4 regions of the Chryseobacterium sp. SIMBA_028 genome follow, and region 1 is predicted to be linked to each of the others. Evidence: riboswitches for the same ligand, from Rfam matches in the RefSeq annotation. Region 1 holds a riboswitch; each other region holds the start of a gene.
The links. A riboswitch is a leader RNA that binds a small molecule or an ion and turns the genes downstream of it on or off. The one in region 1 is predicted to bind cobalamin.
Positions count from the first base shown of each region.

Region 2: linked by a shared signal. The riboswitch ahead of SCA31_RS07785 (TonB-dependent receptor plug domain-containing protein) and the one ahead of SCA31_RS08460 (acyl-CoA thioesterase) in region 1 are both predicted to bind cobalamin.
Region 3: linked by a shared signal. The riboswitch ahead of SCA31_RS02485 (T9SS type A sorting domain-containing protein) and the one ahead of SCA31_RS08460 (acyl-CoA thioesterase) in region 1 are both predicted to bind cobalamin.
Region 4: linked by a shared signal. The riboswitch ahead of metE (5-methyltetrahydropteroyltriglutamate--homocysteine S-methyltransferase) and the one ahead of SCA31_RS08460 (acyl-CoA thioesterase) in region 1 are both predicted to bind cobalamin.

Region 1 is NZ_JAWRWZ010000005.1:173,668-181,238, forward strand. It holds gene SCA31_RS08435 (1-acyl-sn-glycerol-3-phosphate acyltransferase) at 1-454, opposite strand, end outside; gene SCA31_RS08440 (PspC domain-containing protein) at 771-2,495, opposite strand; gene SCA31_RS08445 (PadR family transcriptional regulator) at 2,507-2,836, opposite strand; gene SCA31_RS08450 (XAC2610-related protein) at 3,435-4,127, shown strand; gene SCA31_RS08455 (HD domain-containing protein) at 4,135-4,725, shown strand; gene SCA31_RS08460 (acyl-CoA thioesterase) at 4,832-5,215, opposite strand; cobalamin riboswitch at 5,330-5,511, opposite strand; gene SCA31_RS08465 (hypothetical protein) at 5,545-6,342, opposite strand; gene SCA31_RS08470 (T9SS type A sorting domain-containing protein) at 6,581-7,571, shown strand, end outside.
Region 2 is NZ_JAWRWZ010000005.1:31,882-39,452, reverse strand. It holds gene SCA31_RS07795 (CCA tRNA nucleotidyltransferase) at 1-1,368, shown strand, start outside; gene SCA31_RS07790 (hypothetical protein) at 1,539-2,606, opposite strand; gene SCA31_RS07785 (TonB-dependent receptor plug domain-containing protein) at 2,627-4,456, opposite strand; cobalamin riboswitch at 4,488-4,664, opposite strand; gene pafA (alkaline phosphatase PafA) at 4,870-6,516, opposite strand; gene SCA31_RS07775 (hypothetical protein) at 6,621-7,406, shown strand; gene SCA31_RS07770 (VOC family protein) at 7,427-7,571, shown strand, end outside.
Region 3 is NZ_JAWRWZ010000002.1:44,375-51,945, forward strand. It holds gene dnaG (DNA primase) at 1-1,361, shown strand, start outside; gene clpP (ATP-dependent Clp endopeptidase proteolytic subunit ClpP) at 1,471-2,157, shown strand; gene SCA31_RS02485 (T9SS type A sorting domain-containing protein) at 2,259-3,377, opposite strand; cobalamin riboswitch at 3,447-3,642, opposite strand; gene SCA31_RS02490 (esterase-like activity of phytase family protein) at 3,898-5,163, shown strand; gene SCA31_RS02495 (hypothetical protein) at 5,263-6,078, opposite strand; gene SCA31_RS02500 (helix-turn-helix domain-containing protein) at 6,196-7,350, opposite strand; gene tpiA (triose-phosphate isomerase) at 7,533-7,571, opposite strand, start outside.
Region 4 is NZ_JAWRWZ010000001.1:214,089-221,659, reverse strand. It holds gene metE (5-methyltetrahydropteroyltriglutamate--homocysteine S-methyltransferase) at 1-1,340, opposite strand, end outside; cobalamin riboswitch at 1,511-1,697, opposite strand; gene SCA31_RS01010 (Lrp/AsnC family transcriptional regulator) at 1,889-2,350, shown strand; gene SCA31_RS01005 (bacteriocin-like protein) at 2,416-2,700, opposite strand; gene SCA31_RS01000 (XRE family transcriptional regulator) at 3,137-3,925, shown strand; gene SCA31_RS00995 (alkaline phosphatase) at 4,053-5,447, opposite strand; gene SCA31_RS00990 (GTP-binding protein) at 5,525-6,724, opposite strand; gene SCA31_RS00985 (MerC domain-containing protein) at 6,731-7,069, opposite strand; gene SCA31_RS00980 (Fur family transcriptional regulator) at 7,157-7,546, shown strand.

The DNA.
Region 1 (7,571 bases):
GGATGGTGTACCCTAAATATACAATATTTCTTTTGAAATCTCCTGCTGCCAGTACAATAGGAACCTTTGCTGCCAGAGCCATATGATAAAACCCTTTTCTCCATTTCGGAACCCAGCTTCTTGTTCCTTCAGGGGTGATAACAAGGCTGAAGTCTTCCTTTGCAAATTGATTGGCTACAAAATTAACAAGATCATTTTTCTGGCTCCTGTCTATACCTATTCCTCCCAGTCCTCTTACGACACTTCCGTACCATGCTTTAGTATGAGCATCCTTAATGATAATTTTTAATGGCTTTTCTAAGGACCAATAGGCAAGGTTTCCTAAAATATATTCCATATTGTGGGTATGTGGTGCTACCACAAGGATGCATCTGTTCAGGTTTTTAGCATCGCCCTGCAGAACGACCTTCCATCCTAATAATTTTAACATCAGTTTGCCTATCAGCTTTTTCATAGATTTTTGAATTAAAAACAAAAAAAAATATAACCAATTATTGGTTATACTTTTACAAATATATTGAAATATTATTGCTCTTAAAACAAACCGTTGATTAAATCTACGATTTTCATTACGAATTCCATTGCAAATTGTATCATGATAAGAGTGTGTTTTTGGTTGTTTGGTTATTAAATTTTAACTATACGAAATTAAACTATTTTTTTCACATAGAGAACTAAATACTAGGTTTTTTCACATTTTTGAGAGAAGAAGGATGTGAATTTCAAACGGTTGCCATCCATTCACATCTTCTACCACTCTCTAAAGTTAATTATTTAGTTTGTATGGAAATTTCGTTTTTTCCGTCCTTTATTTTGATGTCCACATCCTTATTTATTTTCTTAATATCGGATGCTACGGAATCAATTACTTTCTTAGCCTGGTTATTAGGAACTTTTTTACCATTGATAATGATACTGTCCTTATCATCAGAATTATATTCTATGCTAGAACCATTTACTGTGATTTTATTTTTTTCGATTCTTACACCGTGGTGGTTCTCATCTCTGGCTTCATCGTTATCATTGATACCGTCACCATCCAGATCTCCGTTGAAATCAATTCTGTCCTTTTTTAATGGAACTACAACGGCTGTTTGAGGAACTACAAGTTCATAATCTACTCTGTAGTCTCTGAATCTGTGATCGTAAGGATATTTGATGTAGTTAGGAAGAATAACTTTATTGTTTACCACTTCTACAGGAACTGTCAGCTGAAGTGGATAGTTATATCCGTTTCCTTCTTTTTTGATGATCAGATAGGGGGTTTTTACATCAGGTTTTCTGGTTACTTCTACAGAGATATAGTCTTCTTCATATACTGAATTTTTGTCTGAATAGATATCATCATCATATGCCTTGTAGTTCTGTGGAATGCTTACTTGCTTTATGTCTACATAGATGGTATCAGATGTAGTATTGATGGCTATGTTTTCTGTATCTTCCTTGCTTCCTTTATAGATCAGGTTTTTCTTCGCCATGCTAAGTCCAAAGTAAGTTCCCAGTCCGATCAGAAGAAGAAATAAACCTCCTATTACCCATCCGATATTTCTAAGTTTTGTTTTCGGCGAAAAGATCTTGATGCTTAATAAGCTGAAAAGAATAGCCGGAATTAAACTTCCAATTACCATAATGGCTGCCAATACCTTGTCCAGACCATTATCGTCCATATAAAATCTTATTTGGTTGGCTCCTGGAAAATCAGTATCCATTCCGAAAAGTCCAAACAATACAAATACTCCGATAATGCTTCCTACTGCCATCAATACGAAGAATCCCCCTACGATGTACTTGAATACATTCCAGATACCACTTCCGGCATTGTTGATGTAAGGTTTGTTTTCTGTGTAGATTTCTCCGACCCTCTGAGTAGATTCATTGGCAAATTGTACCAATTTATTAGACTCATTTTTAAGATTGTCGAAGTTCATAGGCTTTCCCTGCATTTTCAGGAAATCTGCTGCTGTTTCAGCTTTTGGAAGTACAATCCAAAGAATTACATATAAAAGTCCTATTAATGAAGAAGAGATGGCCGCTGTGAAGATTCCTAAAACGAAAATCCCTAGCCAGATAGCTCTCATCGCAGTAATATCCATTCCTACATACTGAGCTAAACCTGCACAAACTCCTGCAATTTTTTGTTTTTCAGGATCACGGAACAATTGTTTTTTGTCTGTGTAACTATTTCCTGTGTTGGTCGTATTTTTAGTTGTATTTTTTTCAGAAAAATAAGCCTCTTCCTGTTCTTCAATCTTCTCAGGGGTTCCGATCTGTGCGATTACTTTTTCTACGTCTGTATCGTTTATCACTTCACGTTTTCCCAGAGAATCTCTGAAAATCTCCACCATTCTTATTTCTATGTCATGCATTACCTCATCTGCTTCAGAAGCATCCAGTGAGCTTCTTAGGGCGTTCAGGTAATCGCTGAGCTTTATATATGCGTGTTCTTCTATGGTAAAAGAAAAACCTGCGAGTCCTATTGAGAGTGTCTTGTTCATAGCTTTGTTTTTTAATTTTGTTGGGTGATTTGGTTTACTGAGGCTGTCAGCTCATTCCACGTATTGAGAAGTTCATCCAGGAAAAGTTTTCCTTTTTCTGTAATTTGATAATATTTTCTGGGTGGTCCCCCGGTAGATTCTTCCCATCTGTAGGAGAGAAACTCTCCATTTTTAAGTCTTGTAAGAAGAGGGTAGAGGGTCCCTTCCACTACATCCAGTTTTCCTTTTTTCAGTTCATCTATAAGATCGGAAACATACATTTCGCGATTATTGATGAGACTTAGAATACAGAATTCCAGAATCCCTTTTCGCATTTGCGCTTTGGTATTTTCAGTATTCATCTTTGATAAGTTTTGTTAATTAGTTATATATTTTAGAAAAATACCCCTAGCTAGTTGGGCCTATTCTAATTTTACATTACAAAGATATGTAAATAAAATGGTATTATGCAATACAAAGTAGTGAAATTTTTTAAATAAATTATTTAATTATCTGATAATCAGTAATATAATTTTATTTTGAATTTTCATGAAATCATTTTCAAGGCAAAATAATTGATTTTAATCTTGAAAATTGAGTACTATGGGTTGAGAAATGGAATGAGATAAGATTTGTTTTAGTTTAAATAGGATGGCAATCTCAAGGGTTTTATTGCGGCTGATATTTTTTGCTGAAGATCAAACTGATTGATATACAATGATAATATTATTGATAATTAGACTTCATAGCCCTGATAGGAGCGGCTACCCCACAGCATATTTGGATTTTGGAGCAGGAGCGAGGAGTATGAGCGGATAGCGGGAATAGCTTCTAAAAATTAAATGTCTGATTTCATATTCTGAGATATAATGCCGTGTGAATTTTGAGGTAGATCGAAGGATTCGTATTTTTGTTATGGAGAGTTTTATAGAAACAATTGAATTCACATTTACTATTACTATGAATATTTTAAATTACTACAAAAGTTTATCAGCCTTTATTTTATTAGGCCCTGTGTGTTTTGGACAGTATCAATTTGAGGTTAAAGATGCGTCGAAAAACTATGATGCTGTAATCCATATTGGAAACTGTGATCACGATGGGTGTATGGGTAAAGGAACTGTGGAGTTGTTTGATAATAAAAACGCCAAGGTGCAAACTTTTACGTCTGATAATCTGGTGTTAAGTTTTGGAAATGATCAAAAACCTATACCAGGAAAAATGACTCAGCTAAGCAAGGAACAAAGCCCTGTGGTTTTTGATGACTTTAATTTTGACGGAACGGAGGATATAGCGATAAGAAATGGAAACCTTGGGAATTATAGCAGTGCTTCCTATGATGTATATGTGTTCAACAAGACAAGGATGGCTTTTGTGAAAAGTAATGAACTTACAGACATTGCTTCCAGCTATTTTGATCTTTTTGAAACAGATCCTGTTCGTAAACGTTTGATTTGCTATGGAAAGTCGGGATGTTGTAATTTTTTTACTACAGAATATAGGGTAATTCCGAATAAGGGACTGGACAAGGTGCTTGAAAAGGAAGAGGATAAGAGTGATGAACGGTATGTAAAAGTGATCACACAAGAAAAAATAAATAATAAATGGGTTACTAAAACCAAGGTATATCCAGCAGAAGAATATAATAAATAAAAGTAAGATGAAGATACAGAAAGAGATCGATTTTATCCTGGCAGTAGATGCCCTGAAAAATGTTCAAAGAAGAAACTATAATGCAGATGACTCCCGAAGAGAGAATACGGCAGAACATTCGTGGCAAATCATTATTCTGGCACAAATTCTTTATCCATATGCTAAAAACCGTACAGATATTGATTTACTGAGGGTAATAAGAATGCTTTCTATTCACGATCTTGTAGAGATTGAGGCAGGGGATACTTTCTTGTTTGATGAGAAAGCAATGGTAGGAAAATTTGAAAGGGAAAAAATCTCTGCCCAAAAGATCTTTGGAATTCTGGATGAGCCTTTGCGTACGGAGTTCTTTAATCTATGGCTGGAATTTGAAGAGGAAAAAACTCCTGATGCTATTTTTGCTTGTGCTATCGATAGAATTATGCCTTTTATACTGAACTCTCATACTTCAGGAAAAAGCTGGACGGAAGCCGGCGTTACAGAAAAGCAGATCAGAAATATGCTTGAAAATGCAATTACCAGAGCATCGGACGAGATGGGTGAAGCATTTGAACTCTTATTAAACAGAAGTTTGGAAACTGACAAAGTGGTAAGATAATAAAAACAGCTCAATATTCGGTCTTGTTTTTCTGATAGAAAGAGGCTGATTTTTATCACTGTTTTGGAAAAATTTCGGGCGGCCAAAGGCCGCCCGAAACTTATTATTATAGTATTTGAATTGGTTTTTTGAATTCGTCAATTGCTACAAAGGTAAAATCACCTACAATTGCTTTTTCTCTTTCGTAGGAGTACATTTGTTCTGTAAAGATCTCCACACTTACCTTCATACTTGTTTTTCCAACATGTGAAACTCTTCCAATCAGCTCAACAATAGTTCCGGCAGGAATAGGTTTTTTAAAATCGATCTTGTCGCTGCTTACCGTTACCACTCTTTTTCTTGCAAATCGGGTAGCAGTGATAAAGGCTACTTCATCCATCAGCTGCATGGCAGTACCTCCGAAAAGAGTATCGTAATGATTGGTCGTGTTTGGGAAAACCGCTTTAAAGATTCTGGTTTCGGCTGCTTCAATTCTTTCTTCTGTAGTCATATTTCATTATTAATTAAGGCGAAATGAAATAATATCAAAACAACAGAATAATGACAGGAATCTTGGAAATCCCTGAAACAATCCATCAGATCAATAAAACTTCAAATCGCGAAAGTTTCTTGTTTAAGAAAAGGCAGGTCTCCTGACTTGTAACATCTTTTATCTCCTTCCCATGCCTCGCACAGTGGATCTTTTGATAAAGATTTCAGTTACTTACAGTTGCGCGACAGTCCGTGATTTTCACACGGTTCCCTTTTAATCTGCGGTTAGGCAGAACCAGTTTCTGTGATGAATAAGCGTTAAACTTTTTCGGTGCAAAAATAATGAATTTATTCCGGATTATGATAAATAATCTGGCTGATCACTCTTCCTTTCTTGATCGTCCAAAGAGTGGTATATCTGTTTTCTCCTGAACCATTGATCATATAAAGGAAAATATTGTCATTGTCCAAAGAAGTAACCCCTATGTTGTTGAAATCCATGGTAGGCTGGAACATATTTTTGATGGCTTCCCTTACAAAAACAGATCCTCTTCCGGGTTGTTGTACTCTGATGGACTTAATTTCCGTCATTCCTTCAGGAAGATCGTTTCCTATTCCCCAAGGCTTTACCTTATCAATGGTAAGAAGCTTTCCTTCAGCATCTTTTTCCTTTTTACGGTAGCCGGCGTTGGATGGATAAATATCGATGACCACTTTGCTTCTTTGAGAAGTAAGAACTTTGGGATCAGAATTATCTGTGAAAATTAATGATTTTCCATTTTTAGATTTTGAGGGAGTGTAGGCTGGAAGCTGATCAATATAAGCAATACGTTCCTTGTTGACCATTCCTTCCTTGTCAAGAGTTTCATAGCGTACAAATGGCTTCTCGTCATCCTGTTTTTCAGGATATTTGATCCAGATCCATTCCGTTTCTCCCGGAGCAGGCTTTACATAAACAAATACATCACCTTTACGCATACGGATCTTATCTACAATTTTTCTGTAGTTATCCTTATGTACACGTACATTGGCATATCCTTCCTCTGCTTTTACAACACCAAAAGGAACTTTATTCTGCCCCTTAACGAGTGCTAAAGAAAAAATACTGAAAGCAGATAAGTAGAATGCTTTGTTGACTGAAATCATTATAACAGATTTTTAATTCCCCAAATATATAAATTAAATGTATTCCTGTTAGTAGATTCATTTTATATAAATCTTAATATTCATTTTTTTTAAAGAAAACTTATTATTTGATTTAATATATGATTTTTTGATGTACAATAACTGTAGAATGTATTTAGTGGTATTTCAGAATAAGACTTCATAACCAAAGAAAAAGAGTTAAATTTGAATGATTTTTTTAATAAAACTACTATAACTCATGAGAAATACACTTTACTTATTAGTGTTCCTATTAACAGGAGCACTCAATCCAAACAAAGCTTTTTCGAGAAATATCGAAAGCTTTACTTTTTTGTCAGTACCTACAAATGTTAAAATATCGGGTATCTCTAGTACGTCTGCTGTAGTGAATTGGGATGCTATTCAAAATTCTAATAATTTTTTGGTAAAATATAGGGTTTCCGGTTCAAATGTTTGGACATCCGTTGCTGTGACGGGAAATACTGCTACTCTTGAACCTTTAGTACCATGTACACCTTATGAAGTTCAGGTCACAGAAGTTTCATCAGGAGAGAACTCGTCATCTGTATTTTTTTCTACATATAAAAATTATTGTACATCAAGTTCTATAGATCCAAATATAGGCCATCTTTCAAATGTTACTGTTACACCGGTTGGTGGACCTGTAATGGAGAGTAATTCAGGACCTTCAACTTATACAGATTATCGTAATGATGGCTACCCGCGTAGGGTCTATCTTCAACCAGGTAGTATGGGAAATACTATAGCTATACATCCTACATGGACAGCTCCCAAACCAATAAGAAGACCAGATATAGTTGCTTGGATAGACTTTAATGGAGATGGTGCTTTTGAAGTTGATGAAAGAATAACGGGAATTTCATTTTATCCCAATCTTTATACTTTTAATGTTCCTACATTCTTTAATACTGGAGACTGCGGCGTTACAATGAGAGTAGCATTGCTGCCTTATATTAATTCCTGTGGTACTAATAATTTTGGAGAAACTGAAGATTATCAGGTGTATTCTTTCAACGGTACTTTATCTATTGATGAAATAAAAGCTTCAGAAAAAATAAGTCTGTATCCCAATCCTGTTTCTGATATTTTAAATATTTCAGGAATACAATCACGCACAGATTTTGAAATTTTTAACACAAGTGGACAAAAAGTGTATAACGGAAAAGTTTCTGATAAGAAAATTGATGTTAAACATTTTTCTAAAGGAA
Region 2 (7,571 bases), 140 kb from region 1:
TCTGAAGCTGCAGAAAGGAATAACCAGTCTGTATACATTGTTGGTGGATATGTTCGGGATCTTCTGATGAAGAGAAAGGCTTCTACGGACATTGACTTTGTGACCGAGCAAAGCGGTATTGAACTGGCCCAGAATGTAGCTAAGGACATTGATCCTAAATTAAAAGTTTCTGTATTCAAAACCTATGGAACTGCCATGATTAAGTACAAGGATCTTGAACTTGAATTTGTAGGTGCCAGAAAGGAAAGTTATACAGAAAATAGCCGCAAACCTGAAGTGGAGGGCGGAACATTGGAAGACGACCAAAAAAGAAGAGATTTCACCATCAATGCGATGGCCATTTCTTTAAATAAAGATAATTTCGGAGAACTTATTGATCCGTTCAATGGGATTGAAGATCTGGAAAAAGAAATTCTGAGAACTCCATTAGAACCTGCCCAAACCTATTCTGATGATCCATTGAGAATGATGAGAGCAGTACGTTTTGCTTCAACCCTAAGCTTTACCATTGAAGAAAATTCTTTAAATGCCATTAAGCAGGAAGCAGAAAGAATCAATATTGTTTCTATGGAGAGAATCATGGTTGAATTTAACAAGATCATGTTATCTGAAAAACCATCTGTAGGATTAAAATTAATGGAACAAACGGGGCTTTTAAAGCTTATCATTCCTGAATTAATAGAACTTAAAGGGGTAGAGGAAGTAGAAGGACAAACCCATAAGGATAACTTTTATCACACTCTTGAGGTGGTAGATAATATTTCAGTGAATACTGATAACCTTTGGCTGCGTTGGTCTGCATTACTTCACGATATCGGAAAAGCTCCTACCAAAAAGTTTGTGGAAGGAACAGGCTGGACTTTCCATGGACATGAATTTTTAGGTTCAAAAATGGTAAAGACTCTTTTCCAGAGATTAAAACTGCCCTTGGGAAGCGATATGAAGTATGTTCAAAAAATGGTAAAACTTTCTTCCAGACCTATTGCCCTTATTACAGATGATGCTTCAGATTCTGCATTAAGAAGGCTCTTATTTGATGCAGGAGAAAACCTTGAGGAACTTTTTACACTTTGCAAGGCTGATATCACCACTAAAAACTCTAAAAAACAGGAGAAATTCAAGAAAAATTTTGAATATGTGGCAGTTAAGATCAAGGAAGTAGAGGAAAAGGATCAGGTAAGGAACTTCCAGCCTCCTATCACTGGAGAGGAGATTATGCAAATGTTTGACCTTAAGCCGGGCCGTGAAATCGGTATTTTAAAGGAAAAGGTAAAAGAAGCAATCCTTGAGGGAGAAATTCCAAATGAAAAAGAGGAAGCAACCAAGTTTGTTATTGCTGAAGCAGAAAAACTGGGACTAAAAATATAATAGAATTTATACTCTATAAAATACGGCTGGATGTGTTTCACATCCAGCCGTATTTCGTTTGCTTCAATGAGGTATATAACAAAGCCGGACAGGCTCTTAGAGCCCGTCCGGAAAAAAACACAAATGATGAAAAAATAAAAAATTATTTTGCGTACGCCTAAGCGTTATTCTTAATTTTTATAGAACCCGTTTGTTCCAACGCCTGCCGTAAAGTTTTTCAATAGAGAACCATTGTTCGCATTGTAAACATTTACTTTACCATCTTCTGAGAAGTTTGCATCTGCGGCAAATATTCTACCATCAATAACGTCAAAACCATAAACATTCCCTACAGCAGTAGCAATAGGTGTGGTAGGAACAGTTGTAGAATTAACAGCCATCCCATAAATTTTATTGGTATCAGTAATAAAATAGAACTTATCACTATCTGCTCTCAGTTTCTGAACTTTAGGAATTCCCGTAAGAGTAGTTGTTGTAAAAGTTCCTGCAGAAGAATTGATCTTGTAAATGTAGGAATCTGTATTATCAGAAACCAGTACATAAGCGCTTCCTTTGTAAGAAATAAGGTCTTTAATAATCCCTACGCTAGGGAGTGTAATCGTCTTGCTTATAGCATTGGTAGAGGGGCTTACAACAGTGATTGTATATCCTGTTGCAAATGAATCAAAAGGAGGAGCCGTGTTATAACCAATACCATCAGTTTGTACAATAATATTTCCTTCTGCTTCCACTACTTTTTCAGCATAACGAGGAAAACTAACACTATTTACATAGGTGTTATCTGCAATATTATAGGCATTAAGCTTTCTTACATCCGTAAAGTTATTATTCGTTACAAAATACTTATTTCCAGAGAATGCTATATATCTTGGATTATCAAGATTAGCAGTTACTGTAGCTTGTTTTCTAAATGTATAACGGTTTACAATCTCGATTTTGTTAGGAACATTCGCTACCAAATAAGCACGATCTCCAAGGAAGCCTATACTTTGAAGTACCTTACCAAAAGATTCCTTATTGTTATTCTCAGAATAGATGTTAGTAAATATATTCCCAAGGCTGTTGCTCAAGAAAGTAACATCAGAGGTAGGTTTTGTAAATCCACCTTCGTTAGAGATAAGGATTCCGTTTTCATACGTAGTTGACTGTGTAGTCTCACTATCATTATCACTGCTACATGAAACATTGAAAAGTAACATGGAAGCAAATGCAAGAGGTAAAATTCTTTTAATATTCATATATACTTAATTTTATTTTTTTAAAAATTGATATTTAAACTTACGCTGTAATTTCTTTTAGGCAAAGGATACGCAAACATGGTGTAATAAACTTCATTGAAAATATTATTAACCTTGAATCCTATAGTATAATCCTTATGGAACGTAAGGCCAAGCCCGGCATTCATTACAAAATACTTTTCCAAAGCCTCACTTCTCTTTTCGTTGGAATCCGTATAGGTAAGTCCGTTAAAAAGTCCTTGAACATAAACTTTTATAAACTCATACTGGTAATCAATATTTCCGGTGAACTTATGGAATGGCACATACATCAGTTGTTTTTTCTTTTCCAGATCCTGAGAATTTGTATAGGTATATCCCAGGCTTCCTTTTAGAAGATGCTTACCCAATCTTTTCATATACTCCATTTGAGACTCTACCCCATATGATCTTACATGATCTGTGTTTACAGGACGATAATAGCCTAAGGAAGTTGGAAGCCATCTTATCATATCGCGGATATCCAGGTAAAAAGGAGCGACTGACATCTGAAAAGCCCCTGCCTTAAACTGATTTCTCAATTCAAACTGATAGGATGTCTCCGGCTTTAAATCCATATTACCTCCCGGCTGCCAATATAAATCATTAAAAGATGGAGCCCTGAAATTTCTTGAAACACTCAGTCCCAGAGTATACCAATTGATGGCATTCCATTTTCCTGAAAAAGAAAATAGTACAGGTGAGCTAATTTTCCCCACGAAATCTTTTCGTATTCCGGCTTCAAGACGTAGATCTTTTACAGGAAAATACCTTACTAGCCCTGAAACTGATCCCATATTTCGACTTATATTATCTATTCCGGAGCCATATCCCTCACCTTTATTGAGCTGATATTCTCCAATAACATTGAAGTTCCATTTAGAATTAAGAAAATAATTGAAATCATTCTTCAGGATATAATTCTTCCCTGTTCCACCACTGGTCTGAGGACCATCAGCTTTAGCAAAGTACTGAAAGTTTTCCTCTGTATAAGCTGCCTTGAAAGAGTTATTGAATAGTGTTTTATTCCAATCCCATGAAATCAGACTTCTTATATTTTGAGTTCTGTATTTCGTTTCAGTTTCATTATCAAAGAGGATTGGATAATGCTGTTGTCCGTTAAAGAACTCCGAAATCCATGAAACCTGGTGATACGGCGCAATTTTATAAGCTGCAGCCATATTGAAATTTGTATTATAGTACTGGCCGTTTCTATTGATGTAGTTTTTAGCCTCTTTTACTTCATAATCATTCTCACTTACAGAATAATTTCCTGAAGCCTTAAAGCTGAACTTTTCATTGCTATAAGCTCCTTTAAGGAAGTTATTATAAGTATTAAAAGATGCTACTTCTGAAAACAGCATACCATGAAAGCCTTTATTGAAATCGAGATTATTATTCAGGTGAATACTCCCCCCAATAGCTCCGGATCCGTAAGTGACACTTCCCCCACCGGCTTTTATTCCTATCTGGTCATACCCGAACAAAGCAATATTATTAATATCTCCCTGACCTAAAAAATTAGAGTTAATATTAATTCCGTTCCAGACAAAAGCCGTCTGTTGGGCTGTTGTTCCTCTAAAAGAAGGTGAAGAAACTGCTCCACGACCGTTTTCCTTAATGTAAACAGCAGACTGGAATCTCAGCAGCTCAGAAAGATTACTGGAATTCTTTTTGACATCTTCAGCACTAATCGTTGTTACAGGATGAAAAAGTTTCACCTTATTCATCTGACTATCGAAAATATAAATCGTATCAACAACTTTCTCCTGTCCGAAAAGAAAGCAGCCATAAGACGACAAAAACAGTACTAAAGATCTTTTTATATCCATATTATTCCACTTTTCCTCCGAAAGCAATATGTTTTTTGATTATTATTCTGGCAGGTCTCCTGACTTTCGCTTTCTGCGCCTTCCCGTTTGTACAGTGGCTGTTTACAGAAACTCTTGTTGCGATTTACAGTTGCGGGGACAGTCTGGGGATCTCACCCAATTCCCTTTTCATTCCAATATGCTGGAAACCAAAATTTTTGCAAAGATAGCTTTTTAAATGTATTGACCAAAAAGCAAATTTATAGGCCAGCCTTTACATGTTATGATCATCTGTACCTATTTTTAACAAAAATAGATGCATATAGGTTTACTGTAAAAATTCAGATAACTTTAAGCTTGAAACATTACATATATAAAATAAAATCAGCTGCCTCCATACGAAAGCAGCTGATTATATATAATAAGATGTTTACTTATTTACCGATTACTTCTGTAATTGGATTTCCAACATTTCCACTTGGGAACTGAATTTTCAATAATGAAGAAACTGTAGGAGCGATATCTGTCATATGATATGCCTTGTTGCTTTCTCCCTGCTTCACTCCCCATCCCATAAAGATCAATGGAATATGTGAATCATAAGAATTCCATACACTGTGTGTAGTTCCTGTTTTGGAATATGGCGGAAGCATAGAATCATGGGAAATCAATTGGATATCACCACTTCTCTGTCTGTTGATTCCATTGATAATTCTTTGCTTGATAGGTTCCGGAATACTAGATTCCTGAACTTTATCTACCGAAACGGCATATAAAACAGTAGGATCTTTTTCTAATTCCTTTACCGTAAAGTTTCTTACATCATCCAACTCAAGCTTGCTGTCTGCCAATACTTTTCTATCAAAATAAATCTGGTAGTTATCAATTGCATTAATCAATTTATCAGCACCAAACTTCGATTTCAACTTTTCGTTAATATTCTTCTCAGCTCCTTCTCCGAAGAAACCTGTAGGGATTTTATGTTCTTTCAGGAATCCTACAGAATGAGCTCCACCGTGGTCAGCAGAAAGGAAAACAGTATACTCTCCTTTTCCAACCTTTGAATCCAGATAGTTGAAGAATTGTGCTAAATCCTGATCTAGTCTGATATATACATCTTCCACTTCAATGGAGTTCGGCCCGAACTTATGCCCAGCATAATCCGTGGAAGCCAAGTTGATTGCTAAAAAGTCTGTAATAGCATCACCTCCTAGCTTTTCACCTTCTACAGACGCTTCTGCCAACTTCAAAGTCAGTGTATTTCCGAAAGGGGTATAACGGATGTTATCTTTTTTTGTCTGATAATCTTTAGCCAGATCATTGTAAGGGAAAGTAGGTGTCTTTGCACTTCCCAATAACCCTTCCCAAGAAGAATTGTCAGGTGAACTTTCTGTATACTGATTGATTGGAAGTAACGTATTCCAACCATTCGCTACTAATTTTTCCGGTAAATTCTGAGAGTTGAATGATTTTACCCACTGAGGAAGATCATTCATATACCATGTACTTGTAATAAAATTTCCGGTACTGTCATCAAACCAGAATGCTCCGTTTGGAGTGTGTCCCGCAGGAAGAATGGAAGCACGATCTTTCAAAGAAACACCAATTACTTTTCCCTGGAAATTGGTTGCCAGTCTTAATTCATCCGTTACCGTTGTAGACCAAAGATTTTTCGGAGAATGGCTTCCTGTCTTTGTATTGGTAGTTCCTACAGGCTGAACGCTGTCATCTGCAGTACAGTATACCCCTTTACCCGTTTCCTTATCCGTCCAGTCATTTCCGGCAATCCCGTGAATGGCAGGTACAGATCCTGTATAGATACATGTGTGTCCCAACGCTGTAATGGTAGGAACATACGGAATGTGTACATTATTTAAAGAATATCCTGTATTCAACAATCTTTTGAAACCGTCATTTCCATATTTATTGTAAAAACGGTATAGATAATCCCAACGCATCTGATCCACTACCAGACCTACTACTAATTTGGGTCTTTCCAATTGAGAATTTCTGTTCTTCTGCGCATTGATTGTAACTACGGACAAAAAAGTAGCTGCCGCAATTGAAATGTTCCTAAGCATCCAAGTAAATTTTTATTGATCACAAATTTAGGGGTTTTGAAAGGTTTAGAGTATGAAATTTTATTTAAATTTGATCTTTATTCAATTCCTTAACCCAATTCATCATGATTTTAGGAGTATACTGGTACTTTAAATTCCCTGAAAACCTATACCACTTCAAGTTTTTCAGGTTTTTTGAGGGATATAGAGGTCATGCAGATCATGATGCAGAACTGGCAGCAAGAGTTCAGGTCAGTAATATTGAAAACCTCATCAGACAACTGGAAGAATTGAAATTACGTTTCAAAAGAACTTATTTATCCCTTGCCATCAATGAGAATCAGCTTATTATTAGTATTGGAGATCATCAGCTTTTCGATTATCATTTTCAATTTGCAACCGAAATAGAAGATTTGTTGATTCAAGAAAATGCAAAACTATTGGATTCAAGCGGTCCTTTTAAAGCTCAACTCAATAAAAACTACCCGCCGGAAAGGGAAAGTTTTGAAAATATTGAACATCAGTTTATTCAAATCGTTAGTTCAGATTTAAAAAAGAACAATGCTGAAAATCTTTCAATAAGAATAGACTGTAACCTACCCTTAGCAGATAAAAAAAACTTCATCAACGATCTGATTTCTATATGCCGAGAAGAAAATATTAATGTATTCTATTATAAAGACCATGATTTTAATAATCATTGTAATGTAATGCTTTTTTTCACCAATGGACGACAGAGCAAAGATGCTATCCTGACTGTTCATGTTAATTCATTTGGAAATAAGGTAAGACAGCTCAGTCAAAAATATTCACTTCATTTTGGCCATTTTGGTGGATTAAACAACTATCCGCAAAACGGACCTCATATCGAACTGATTGTGGATGAAGAATACATTTTAATCAAAAAATAAACCCATTATAATTTAATAATATGATTAAGTTTAAATACGTCATTTTGTACGTGGAAAATGTGGAACAATCCATGAATTTCTATAAGAATACCTTTGAGGCCGAAATAAAATTCATTACCCCTGAAAAAGACTATGGAGAATTACTTACCGGTGAAACCAGTCTTT
Region 3 (7,571 bases), on a different contig from region 1:
TTCATAGTTTTTCAGGAAGGGTTTTAGGATTTGGAGCAAGGATTCTGAAGAACAATGTTAAAACGGCGAAGTATCTCAACTCACCGGAAACAGAGATTTATCATAAATCCAATGTTCTTTACGGATTAAACCAAAGTAAACAGGCTATTTCGAGAAAGAATGGCTGTCTTTTGGTGGAAGGATATATGGATGTGATTTCTCTTCATATGTCCGGAATAGAGAACGTTGTAGCAAGTTCCGGAACTTCACTGACTACAGAGCAAATTAAGTTGATAAAGAGGCTTACAGAAAATGTAACGATCCTTTTTGACGGTGATAATGCCGGTATTAAAGCCAGTTTCCGAAGCATAGATATGTTGCTGACAGAAGGAATGAACATCCGTGTATTGCTATTCCCCGATGGTGATGACCCGGATTCCTTTGCCAGAAAACATCCGCAGGAATATGTTGAAAAATACATTGAAAATGAAGCGATGGATTTCATCGACTTTAAGGCTGAAATTCTGCTAAGGGACGTAGGAAGTGATCCCATTAAAAAGGCTGAGGCCATTCGTGATATTGTAAAATCGGTTTCCTTTGTACAGAATGCCCTAAAAAGGGAAGTGTATCTTAAGGAGGTTTCCAATAAGTTTGGTCTTTCTGAACAGAGTCTTTTCAATGAACTGGATGTTCAGAAGCAGATTACTCAGAATCAGACGCATCATGTTCAGCAGCAACAAAAAGAAAAGACTGCCACTCCAAAAATGGAGATCGTTCCTTTGGATAAGGAGAAAGAAGATCCTTTTCTGTTTGATGTCTTGTTTATGGAGAATAAACTGGTAGATCATATGCTGATGTTTGGGGATATTGTATTGAAGAGGAAGAATGAACAAAATGAAGAATATCAGATTACCGTTATTGAGGAAATTCTCCATCATTTTGAAGAGGAGCAGTATACATTTTTAGTCAAAGAAAATGAGATTATTATTAACCAGGTAAAAGAGGGAATTCAGAAAGAGGAACTTAGAAGCGGGAACTTTTTTGTATCTTTTATGGATGAAGAGATTACCTCAAAGGTGGTGGATGCTTTACTACCTTTGGATGAACTTGAAAACTGGGCTTCCAGAAGTATTTATCCACCCAATTACGGAGATAAGGTAGCAGATCAGATCAAAGGAGATGTTTTATTGCATAAATACAGGTATATTGATTATTTAATCACAGAGACAGCCAAGGAACTGGATGAACACAGCAGTACGGATGAAACCAAGTATTATGAGCTGATTAAAAAGATTACCTTGCTGAAACAGGCTTCAATACGATTAAGCAATATTATAGAATATTCACCGATCAAGGGAATTTACGGGAATAGAAAAAGATAGTTTAAAGGCAGCAATTTTCAGGATTCTGTGACAAAAAGTCCTATAAAATTTTAGGAATAAATATTGTAATTTAAACTTTGAGAATATTAAAATAATACATAATAGAAATATGGACATTAAAAAAGATTTCAGAGATTTCTCTGTAAAGCATTTAGGAAACAACGGTTTGGTTACCGATCAGTATATGGGTATGTATGGCCCAACGAATCTTACCCCATACATTATGGAGGAAAGAAGATTAAACGTTGCTCAGATGGACGTTTTCTCCCGTTTGATGATGGACAGAATTATCTTCCTGGGAACAGGGATTGATGATCAGGTAGCGAACATCGTTACAGCACAGCTTTTATTCTTGGAAAGTGCTGATCCTTCAAAAGATATTCAGATCTACATCAACTCTCCTGGTGGTAGCGTGTATGCAGGTTTAGGAATTTATGACACTATGCAGATCATTAAGCCAGATGTAGCAACAATCTGTACAGGTATGGCTGCTTCAATGGGAGCTGTATTATTGGTTGCAGGTGAAAAAGGAAAACGTTCTGCTTTGAAGCACTCAAGAGTAATGATTCACCAGCCTTCAGGAGGTGCACAAGGGGTTGCTTCTGATATGGAGATCAACTTGAGAGAGATGTTGAAATTAAAGCAAGAGCTTTATGAGATTATCGGACACCACTCAGGACAAACTTATGAGTGGGTTGAAAAATCTTCTGACAGAGATTACTGGATGACTTCCGAAGAAGCAAAAGGCTACGGAATGGTAGATGAGGTTCTTCAAAGATCTACAGAGAAAAAATAATTGATTTTAAAATCATAAAAAAACGTACCTGAAGAGGTACGTTTTTTTGTTATGATAAACCTTGTGTATATATAAGGTTCATTTAAGAGTCAGAATATTTCTTATTTCTTAACTATCTTCTGTATTGTAGAGCTGTTGGATGTCTTAATTTCTACCCAATACACGCCTGCATTTAAAGATTTCGCATTGATCTTTGCTGCTTGGGATGTCATTACTTTTTGTCCCGATGCAGAATAAATATTGACTTCTTTAATGTTTTCTGATGTTTCAATATGAATAAAATCACTTGTCGGATTAGGATAAACACTGAATTTATTTTTATGTACAGAAGAAACTCCCAGTGTTGCATTATTGGCTTCCGTAGGGGTAAATGGTCTTCTTTCTCCAAAACTTAATCCTAACCAGCTGTTATTACTCAATTGTATTTGATTAAGATCTGTTTTTTTCTGCCAGCTTGAAAGATCTTTTCCCGTATATAATTTCCAGTTTTCCGTTGCTGAACCGTTTCCTGTGAAAGTATTTAATGATAGATTGGAAATTTGATTATTACCGGCAGTGAAATTGAAATAAGAAGCCTGAGATTGAATAAGCTGTAGCGCCTGTTCAGCAGTTATACTTCCGTTGTATTTAATTCCAAAAACAAAAGAATTGGCATTGCCATTGGTATTATCCGTTCCAAAGTCTATCACAACAAGGCTTTTGTTGCTTCCTGTTCCCACCCAGTTGGTAATTTGGGATGAGGTAAACCATTGGGAACTGTAGGCCGGCACTGGAGTAGATGGTGGAGTGTCAATTTGAGCATTGTCAGTACCATAGGTGATTCCAAACCATAATCCATCTGTTAAATGAACATAACCGGCCCCATTATTTTCATTAGACATATTTTCAGGACTTGGCCCGAACCAGGGTATCCAGGAATCATCTGTACTCGGAGTATGGTGGTTATAGGTGAAGCTGAACAGATATCCTGAAAGAATATCAGCCTGCATTTTAGGTTCTGCTGACATAATAGCATTGATCATGTCTTCCGCCATTAAATTATCCGCGTCAAAACGATACCCCCATGCATAGGATTTTGGAGTGTTGTTATCATTAAAATCGGCAATGAAATAAGCCTTTTTAGAACCTGTTCCTACCCAAAACTTAATGTCGTTTTCTGTGAATTGGGCAAAGAAAAACTGCATACATAGCAGCAAGAAAAAAAGATAGATTTTTCTCATAATATAATTAAATTAAAGTTTTATTCCCGAAACTTATTCCCGAAAAAAGAATCAGATCCTTAGTTCAGAAATGAAAAATGTATTCAAGGCAGGTCTCCTGGCTCGCATCCTTATAGCTAACCTTCCCAGATTTTTTTAATCCAGTGGTAGTATAGTGCTATAGGTGAAACAGCTTACAGTTGCGGGTACAGCTCAAGAATTGAATAATATTCTCACTTGATTCCCTATTAATGAACAATGTTCAACCTTAGAACACTACAAATATATCATATAAATTTTTGAAGCCCTTTTGTGAATTATGTACGGAATTGTGTTTTTTTTGATGGTTATATATGCTTTGTTGCTTTAGATTTCGTGAGTTGATAGTAAATTGTAAATTATCTTTTTATTTTCGAATAAAACTCTAGGTTTTTATTGTTTATATTCAATTCATTCTGGAGTTCCATTGTTAAAATACAATTATTATTGTATTCAAGATCAGTTTACAATCAATTTATACTTTCGCGCCATAAAAGTTAATATGAAAAAACTACTATTATCTGCCTTGGTAATGACTGTGTTATTATCATGTAATAAAGATGATGACAATGTGAATAACCAGGAGGTCAATTATTCTAAACTTCCTCAGGAGTTTCCTTTTTCTAAAATGGCAACTATAAATGGGGTAGATGTGATAAATGGTGGCTTTGGCTCCGGGGCTGCAGCTCATCCCAGCAGAAAAGGTGAATTTTATGTGATTACAGATCGTGGCCCGAATACAGATTATCTGAATGGTAAGAAGTTTTTGACCCCCAATTTTACCCCAACCATTATGCATTTTAAAATTAATGCTGAAAGAAATGTAGAAGTAATCAAATATATTAAGCTTAAAAATCCATCAGGACAACCTATTACCGGACTTCCAAACCCGGTAGGAATGGGAAGCACAGGGGAGGTGGCTTATGATGCAGCAGGAAATGTTCTGGGTACGGATAATTATGGTCTGGATAGTGAAAGTATCGTTGCTGCACCAGACGGTACATTCTGGGTATCTGATGAGTATGGTCCACATATCGTTCATTATAGTGCAGAAGGAGTAGAGATGGAAAGAATAAGCCCGATTGGAGTGAATACAGGTACAAAAAAATTACCTGCAGTTTTGGCGAAAAGAAGAGCCAATAGAGGGATGGAAGGTCTTTGTATGACTCCGGACGGAAAAACATTGGTAGGAACTATACAGTCTATGATGCTGGTGCCTACGAAAGCGCTGGCAACGAATACTACTTTAACCAGAATTGTGACTTTTGATATTGCTACAGGACAAACCAAGCAATATCTGTACAGACAGGATGGCGGGGCTTCTGATTCAGTATGTGATATCACGGCATTAGGCAATAATGAGTTTCTTGTGATTGAAAGAGACGGAAACTTTGGAACTCAGGGGGGAATTAAAAAAGTATATAGAATCAGTCTAAGCAGTGCCACTGATGTCAACGGAACTGATCTGGCTGCTGTAGACGGAATGAAAGTAAATGGTAAGGCCTTGGAGCAATGTACTTGGGATGAACTTACCAATGCAGGAATAAAACCTGTTACTAAAAAACTGGCTGTAGACCTGGTGGCAAAACTAGGATATGAACATGATAAATTTGAGGGGATTGTTTATTTGGGAAACAATAAACTGGCTGTTTTCAATGATGATGATTTTGGAGTGGTGGATGACGGAAGCGGAAACCCCAAGGCAAAGATCCTACCTAAAACAGGGAAAGTAGATAAAGGAACTATGTATGTAGTCGATATTCAATAATTAGATTTTTTTAAAGGAAAACGGCGGAATTTATTCCGCCGTTTTTTATTATCCTGGGCCTGAATAAGAAAATAAAATAATAAATATTGCTTTTGCATACTATTTTATCCAAACTTTGCTTTTTTTTAAATCAATCGTGAAAATATATTTGGACAAAGTCTCAAAATTAAGTACACCATCATAAATAATATCTCGTGTAAATGATCTTGAGATTAATGATTTTTTTCCGATAATAAATTGAGTTTCGGAGTTCATACCATCTTTGTCTTTTGAGAGTTTCCAGGTTGCAGCAGTTTCGTTAGATAACAGTAAAGGGCCACTGTTTCCAGAATCAAAAAGAAACCAGTATGATTGATTATCTTTTGGAATATTCAAAAAAATATTTAGCTCAGTAGAGTCCAGTCCATTGGCAAATCTACTGGCAATAAGATTTTTCCCATGTATTGCCTTTTGGGATGAGGATTTGCTCTCTATAATAATGATATTTCTAGCAAGGTTGAGCGTCAGAATATGTTCAGTAAAAGATTTTAAAGATATAACACCATCTAGTTTAGGGAATTCTTTCGGTAAAATAGTCATGATATCAAAAACACTGACTGTTGGATGAAATATTTTTGTCGAACCTATAGTCATTGGAATACGATCTGATTTTTGAGCTTTAATCATTTCTCCGCTCATTCTAAATCCTGTTGCCCTTCCATAGATTTTTTTATTAAAAAGGTTTGCTATTTCAGGGGAAATAATGGTTTCTGCTCCACCTGTGTCAAATAGGAAATCATATTTTTTCCCTTCAATAAACACCTCTATGGTTTTCATGTTTTCAATATAAGGTTTTAATCTTATGGTATCTTGTCCAAACCCCAATAGGCTAGCTCCTAAGGATAATAAGCTGAAAAGCATTTTCTTTGTTTTCATAATTCTTTTTTGTTTAGTAAGTGAGACAAAATAATCTCTGTTTTATAGCTGACAAATTTGAATTATTATCTTCCGAAAAGCGACCGATTTTAAAAAGTCGAACCAAATAAAAAGATGCTAGTTGGTTTTATTAAAGGTATTTCTGTATTCTGTAGGGGTTAAAGCGGTATGTTTTTTAAAAGCGGTATTAAATGATGATTTTGAATTGAATCCAACCTGATATAAAATTTCTAGAATAGTACAATCTTTTTTAGAGTAATTAGTTAATAATTCCATTGCATTTTCGATACGGTATTTATTCACAAAATCAAAAAAATGTTGATCCATATTAGAGTTTATTAAAATTGATAATTCGCGGCTGGGCATATTCATTTTTTCTGCGAGGCTTTGTACCGTAAGTGCTGGATCTAAATACGGTTTTTCTTCTGTCATATATTTCTTCAGCAGTTCGAGTTGGAAATTGATACTCTCATCTGGATTTTGTTTGTTTTCTGATTTAGTTTTTGGCAGTGTTTCATTGTTAGAATCATGTATTAATTGTAACTGCGTATTAACTCCTCTGAAAAATTCAGGATATTTTAATGCTTTTAAGACAAACCAGCTAGTAACAATCAATGCAATGATTTCCAAAAAACCGTTAATAAAAATCAATAGTCGGTGATTGTCAGTATATCTCAATATATTTTTAAAGGTTGCAAAATAATGAACAATCATAAAAATCAAGGTTATTTGAAACAACCATTTATAAACTAAGTTGGTAGAGTAAGATTCATTTTCCAAATAAATATTTCTGGTTTTTTTCAAAACCAGAAGAATGGCAATAGTGTAAATCAAATATTGAATTTCTATCAAATATTGGAAGATTATCATTTCATCGGTCTCATGATGATGCTGTAAAAAATATTTTTTTTCAATACCCTCTGCATAATATATTTTTGAAGCTAATATGAGATTGATGATGATAAAAGGGATGAGATGAAACAGATGTTTTCCTTTTAATTGAAAATCTTCATAGCAAAGTGATAAGACATACAAATAGAATATAGGTATATTAAATAAAATGAGAGTCCATCTGAAAATCTCTAAGTTTGGGTAAGTGCTAACGAAAGCTTCTGATGTGAAAACTCCACTTGCATCAATGGCTGTGAAAAAAAGAAATCCTGCAAAAAGCTGATTGGGAAGCTTTTTGTTAGATTTTAAGGTCAATAAAAACAAAATAAGAAGGAATAGTATAAAAACAGATATGGTGGCGATCGTTTTTAAAAAATCCATTTAAGTAATTTTAAAAGATATATTCGAAAAAATAAAATCTTCGGGATTTATTTTCAATTTTTGAGCATACCTGCCTTTCTGAAAAATCAGAACGAAAGTAAATATGGTTTTATACTAATTAGACCAAAGGCTATGGAAAAGGGCATCAAAGATGCCCTTTTATTGATGTTAAATTTTTAATATTAATTAAAACCCTCAATAATCTTAGAGAAATCCTCTAA
Region 4 (7,571 bases), on a different contig from region 1:
TGTGGAAATGATCCAATGGTCGTGGTAGGAAATAATGGCAGTTGTAATGCTTTTTGCTGTTCTTCTCTACGAATTTGAAATGAATTCTTTCGCTGTGAATCTTCTTCCGTTACAGCTTCTGCTCTTTGCTTTACAATATTATTATGAATTAAAGAAGATGTTTTTCTACTTAAAACTGCTTTTTTATTTTCCTCAAAATCATTAATAATATCTTGATTTTCTGTTCCGGAAGCTAATTCCTTAAGGTTGACAACTTCTTTTACCTTTTGCTTGGCAAATGCCAGCCAGTCCTTAATTTCAGGATTAAGACTGGTTTCAAAGTCTAAATCACATGGAGAATGGAGCAATGAACATGATGGGGCAATAAGAACTCTTTCCGAACCTAATTTTTCAACGGTTTTATTGATAAAGGCTAAGGAATTCTCATAGTCATTTTTCCATATGTTTCTTCCATCTACAAGTCCCAGTGATAAACTTAGACTTTCCGGAATTGAATTGATTACCTCTTCTAATTGCTCGGGATTTCTTACCAAATCAATATGTAAAACATGTACAGGAAGTGAAACGGCAAGAGACAGATTATCTTTTAATCCATCAAAATAAGTGGCCACAATGAATTTTAATGATGGGAATTGCTTTCTAAGTTCCGAATAAACAGCCGTATAGGTTTCTTTAGCTTTTTCTGTAATATCCAGAGAAAGGAACGGTTCGTCAAACTGAATCCATTCTGCACCCTGTTCCTGAAGTTTTGATAAAATCTCGATGTAGACAGGTAGAATATTTTTGGCAAGATCCAGCTTATCAAATCCCTCTTCTTTTTCCTTTCCTAAAAGTAAATAGGAAACCAATCCGATAATGACAGGTTTGGCATTGATCCCGGCTTGCTTAGCTCCTGCAAATTCATTGAATATTTTACTTGAAGTAAGTTTAAACTGCTGGTTTTTATAGAATTCAGGAACAATATAATGATAATTGGTATCAAACCATTTGGTCATTTCCATGGCGGTAATATCCAGCCCGTCTTTTTGATATCCTCTGGCCATTGCAAAGTAAAGATCAAGTTCTGAGTTGTTTCTTTTAAGGGCAACCTCATGATAACGTGTCGGAATAGCTCCTACGATAAGGCTCATATCCAATACCTGATCATAGTAGGAAAAATCATTACAGGGAATAAAGTCTATTCCTGCTTCTTTCTGAATATTCCAGTTTTGGTTACAGATATTTCTTCCCACCGTAAGAAGTTCCTCCAAAACAATCTTGCCTGACCAATATTGCTCGCAGGCTTTTTTGAGTTCTCTTTTGCTACCAATACGCGGATAGCCCAGAATGTGTGTTTGCATTTTTAAACTTTTAATTAAACTTTTTTGTTAAAAGTCCTTTGAATGCTTCGGAATGTTTGGCGGATAAGAAGATCTTGACATAAGTGATAAAGGTAAACAGTGTCATTCATCCTTGGAAAAATGCACTATCCTATATCATCTGTATGACTCAAAAGCTTCAGCCCGCGAAAGCATTGTCATTCAGTAAAGGCAGGTCTCCTGACTTGTAACAGTTTCTGTCATCCTTCCCGCTTTTGGCAGTGGATATCCAAGGACAGAAACTTTTGGTGTGTTACTTACAGTTGCGCGACAGCTCGTGATTCTCACACGATTCCCTATTAATCTACCTTACGTAAAACCTTTCCTGTTTGATGAAGTATATAAAGAACTGTTTTTACCACCCTTTAATGAGTACTGGTAAAAGATTTTAATTTTGTGTAAAATTAGTGATACAGAATATATTGACAATTGTTTAGTATTTATTAAGCAAATAAAACTTTATAAATTATATTTAAAAGAATATAATTCTGTAATTTTGATTGATTTTAAATTTAAAAGAATAATATTCTGTGGAACAACTTGATGATAAGGACCTGAATTTACTGAGACTGCTTCAGAACAATTCAAAATTGACCGTTAAAGAACTTGCCAAGGAAATAAACTTGTCTCCCTCTCCTGTTTTTGAAAGGGTAAAAAGACTTGAACAGGATGGGTATATTAAAAGATATGCAGCTGTTTTAGATGCTGAAAAACTCAACCGTGGATTTACGGTTTTTTGTCAGATCAAGTTAAAAATTCATGATCGGTCTGTAGGGTATGATTTTGTAAATGAAATTCTGGAAATTGAAGAAGTAGCAGAATGTTATAATATTTCCGGCGATTTTGACTTTCTATTGAAAGTACAGGTTAGGGATATGAAGCATTATCAGGATTTTGTATTTAACAAGCTTGGTTCGGTGGATTCTATAGGAAGTACCCACAGTACATTTGTAATGGCTGAAGTAAAAAACAACCACGGCCTGACGATATAATATTTCCCATAAAAAAACCGCTCTGAAAAGAGCGGTATACTTTTTAAGTGCTTGTTCGTTTTTTCTTAGCAAGTAGATCCACATTCAAGTAACTTGATGTGAATTACACCGTTAACAACGCATTGAGTTTGACATAATGCATTACCTACAATAGTACCTACACCGCCAACAACGCCGCCAACTACACCGCCTACGCCACCTACAACTCCTCCTACTACACCACCTAGGCCGCCAACAACGCCACCAATTACACCTCCAAGACCACCAAGTAATCCTCCGATTGGATCAAGTAACCCGTTTCCTGAAATAGTTTTTAGTTCGTTTCTGTCTAGTTTTTTGAAATTTTTCATGATTAAAATTTTATATGATTAATACATCACAAATATATGACAAATAAACATATGTAGATATTTTTTTGAATAAAATAATTAAATAATTTTATAATTTAATATTTCGTTAATATAATTGTTATTTTATGAATATTCCGTTTTTTAATATATCTATTTGATTTTCTAAATGTTAAAAAACATATTTCAACTTGGGAATTTTAGAGTTAATTTTTTTAACTCAAATGATGTTTTATTATGATTAATATCCCTGTCACGTAAAAAAACTTGTTTTGATCCGAAAATCAGGGGTTTAGATTCGGAAAAGAGGGTTTTCTGCTGCTATATTTAACCAACTTGATCGGAGAAAAGGCGAATATCCTGACTTTTTATGGTAAAACTGATTCTGGTTATTGATAACGGAGTCAAAATTTGTATTTTTGCGTACATACTTGTATCAATGTCAATTTTTTCAAATAATATACGCTTTTTAAGAGCCAAGAGAAAGCTCTCCCAACAAAATGTTGCCGACGAACTGTTGATCTCCCGAGTGAGGTATTCCAAATATGAAAACGGAATTTCAGAACCCCCTATTGAACTTTTGATCAAAATATCAAAATATTTTCATGTCAGCATTGACCTTATGTTGTCTGTAGACATTCAGAAATATCCAATGGACGAAATGCTGAAGCTCCCTGATAACAGAATTGTTCTTCCTGTAGCCGTTGATGACCTCGGGAATGATACCATAGAAATTATTCCGCAGAAAGCTTCCATGGGATATCTGGAAGGGTATAGTGATGTGGAATATATAGAAAGTCTTCAAAGGATTGCACTGCCCTTTTTAACCAATGGGAAATACAGAGCTTTTCCGGCAGACGGAGATTCTATGCCGCCATTTAGAAGTGGTTCCTATATTGTAGGGAAATATGTAGAGGGAATAGATGAGTTGAAGCCTGGAAAAACCTATGTTTTTATCACCCTGAATGATGGAATTACCTACAAACGCTTTAAGGAGAAGAAAGGAAATTCTATTTCTGTAAGTGCAGATAATTCTTTCTACGAGCCCTATGATATTCCGTTTGAGGATGTTGTAGAAATCTGGCAGTATGCTTCTGGAATTTTCCCTGAGGATTTTGAACCCGGAGATTATGAGAGCTATAACTTTAAGGAAATGTTCCGCGAATTGAGACAGGACATTAAGGATCTTGATAAAAAGGTTTCCGGACGTCGTAAAAAAACTTCATAAAGTATATGATAAACAGGATATTTAACCTGATAAAATAAACAGGCTATTCAAAAGTAGTATACTTCGGATAGCCTGTTTTTAAAAACCTGTTAAAAATGTAAAATATGTGTTTAAAAATGTCTCCTTTTTATATTGAAGATGCTTTCAGCATGAAATAATGCAGATCTGTATTTTTAATAAAAGGCTGCAATAGCTCACTCCCTGGACCGTAGGCTGCTACTTCTACATAGTCTCCCGAATGATCCATACTGATCCACCCTACCGAATTTCGACTTTTCTGAATTTCAGAATACAGTTTAAATGGTAATTTCTTATAATTATAAAGTCCCTCCTCCTTTTCCAGACCGTTGTAAAAGCTCAATAAATGTTTGGCTTCATCATCATTCAGAATAAGTTTGTTGCCCTCATATATCCAGTCTTTAATATCCTTAATGGAAAAATCCTTGTGGATTTTATTCAGAATATATTCATTCGTGTACTGATATGCTGAAATACTGTTGAAATGAGGGGTCGCCTCGGAACCGTAAATAGTTCCGGGATTAGCATTACCATGATCTGTAGTAATGATGACCAGGGTATTTCCATCTTTTTCGGCAAAATCCATTACGGTTTTCACGGCTTCATCAAATGCAAGCTGATCATGGATGAGTGCGGCTACATCATTCGCGTGGGCTGCCCAGTCTACTTTTCCTCCCTCTATCTGGAGAACAAAGCCTTCCGGATGTTCTTTCATCTGATTAATGGCAACACTGGCCATTTCTGCCAAGGTAGGTGTATTTTTAAATTCAGCGAGGTTGTTTTTATCGATGGTGTAAGGTAATGCTCCCGTACTGAAAATTCCTAAAACTTTTTCTCCTTTCTTAATGGATTTAAGGTCATTACGGTTCTTTAAAATTTGATATTTCTTTTCTTGGTATACGGAATAAAGATCTTTTTTGTCTTCCCTTTTATCGGGGTTGAAAAATTCATCCCCACCTCCCATTAAAACATCTATTTCCAGATCTGCATACATCTCAGCGATCTGAGGTTCGGCATTTCTTTTCGCAGAGTTGACACAAAAGCCTGCAGGAGTGGCATGGGTAGCAGTAACCGTAGTCACACAACCTGCTTTCTTCCCTGCCTTTTTAAATTTCTGCCATATGGGAAGATGCTTTTCGCCATTGGCGCCCATATTCAATACCCCATTCTTTACTCTTATTCCTCCTCCGAAAGCAGAACTTGCGGCCGCAGAATCCGTTACAATTGAGCTGGCCGAAGCAGTGTCCATTAACGCACGTGAAACTTTTTTCTCATGATACAGGTTGAGCCAATGGCTTCCTTTTCCTAAAATATTTCTTGAATAAAGATCAGCCATTGAAAGAGTTCCGAGGCTCATCCCGTCACTGACCATAAATATGATGTTTTTTGCTTTTCCGATTTTAGGCTGATCCACATTTCTTTTGGAACCCCAAAGTTCTGAGGGCGAGAGAGACAACAACCCTGAAAGCAATACCGAACCTTTTAGAAATTTTCTTCTGTCCATAGCTGTAAAAATAATGGACTAAGTTATTGCATATATTTCTTCTATCGTAACTTAGTTGCATTAATAAATGGTTAATTTTAAATGTTTTGTGGAAAAGGATCTTCAAAATCCCGTTTTTGATCTAATAATTCTTTTTCCTGATCATTGATGAGACAACCCTTAAGATCCTGTAACATTTGGTCTTTGTCCAGATTTTGTCCGATAAAAACAAGCTCATTGATTCTGTCACCCCAGTCTTTATCCCATCTGCTTTCAATAAACTCCTGATTTTCTATAAATGAGGCATATTGTGCTCTATGGCTCATAGGCATACTTCCCCACCATATTCCTGCTTTTTCCAAACGAAAGGAACCTCCCGCCTGAGAAAAACTGAGGGCGTCATTGGTTCTGGAAGCCAGCCAGAATAAACCTTTGGCTCTTAGTATTCCCTCAGGATAATTATTGAGATACTCCCAAAGTCTCATAGGATGAAATGGCCTCTTATCTCTGAATACCAGGGAACTTATTCCATATTCTTCAGTTTCCGGAGTATGATGATCAGACTGCAGTTCTTTTTGCCAACCTGCAGAAGCCTGTGCTTTATCAAAATCGAAAAGTTGTGTATTTAAAATATGCTGTGGATTTACTTTACTAAATTCTGACTGAAGAATTGTAGCTTCCGGATTCAGTTTTTTTAGGGCTGATTTTAAAAATCCAAGTGTTTCCGGATCTACAAGGTCTGTTTTATTCAGAATGATGATATTGGCAAACTCAATTTGGTCGGTAAGAAGGTTTACAATGGTGCGATAATCTCCTTCCATATCAGTAAGGTCACGATCCATCAGGCGTTCATTGGATGCAAAATCTTTCATGAAATTGAGGGCATCCACAACGGTAACCATAGTATCAATATAACTGAAACGGGAAAGATCAATTCCGCTTTCTTCATCAATATAGGTAAAGGTCTGGGCCACGGGAATAGGTTCACTAATTCCGGTACTTTCAATCAAAAGATAATCGAAACGGTTTTCGTGGGCCAAACGTTCTACTTCTACCATCAGATCTTCTCTGAGCGTACAGCAGATACAACCATTACTCATCTCTACCAGTTTCTCTTCTGTTCTTGAAAGTGTATTTTGGTTTTCTATAAGACGTGCATCAATATTGACTTCACTCATATCATTAACAATGACTGCAACTTTCAAGCCTTGCTTATTATGCAGGATATGATTCAGTAAAGTTGTTTTTCCGGCTCCTAGAAAGCCACTGAGTACTGTTACAGGAAGTTTTTTCGTCATGTATTCTTAATGTTTATGATTTTTAAAGTTGATGATATGCCCTGCGATTAAACCTACAGCTCCAACGTATATCAATGGAAGATGGATTTCAAATAGTAAATCTGTAAAGACTGAAATTGAAATCATAAGAATAGAAGCCCAAAACAAAACTGCTAGCCAACGATTGGCCATATGTCTTGTTATTCTAAAAACAACCAAGGCTCCAATAACAAGAAAAGCCAAATCAACATAAGGATTATGCGATATTCCCAATGGAATGATTAGCAATAATGGAAAAACAATACAATGAATCAGACATAAAACGGCAGCTGAAATTCCAACAGCATCAAGAATTTTTGATTTCATACAACATAGGATTTAAATTTCTTATCGTAACTTTGTTGCAAATGTAAATATAAAAATCCAAATAACGCAACTATGTTGCATTAAAATATGAAACAGGTAAGGAATACACACGCAAAAACAGAAATTTTAAACCTTATTAATCACTCTGATATAGCTTTAACGCATTCTGATATTCAGAAAAAACTTGGAGATCTTTGCAATAGGGTTACGATTTACAGGGTGCTGGAAAGGCTTGAAAACGAGGGATCTATTCACAAGATTGTTAATGTTGATGGTGTTGTGAATTTTGCAAAATGCAGCGGTAAATGTACACATGAACAGCATTTTCATAATCATGTTCATTTTAATTGTAAAAAATGTCATTCTGTAACCTGCATTGAAAATGCTATTCCTGAAATTAGTCTGCCTGATCATTTTGTAGCCGAGGAATATAACTTTGTGATCAGTGGAATTTGCCCGAAATGTATGAGTATATAATTTTTTTAATCGTTATATTTTAAGA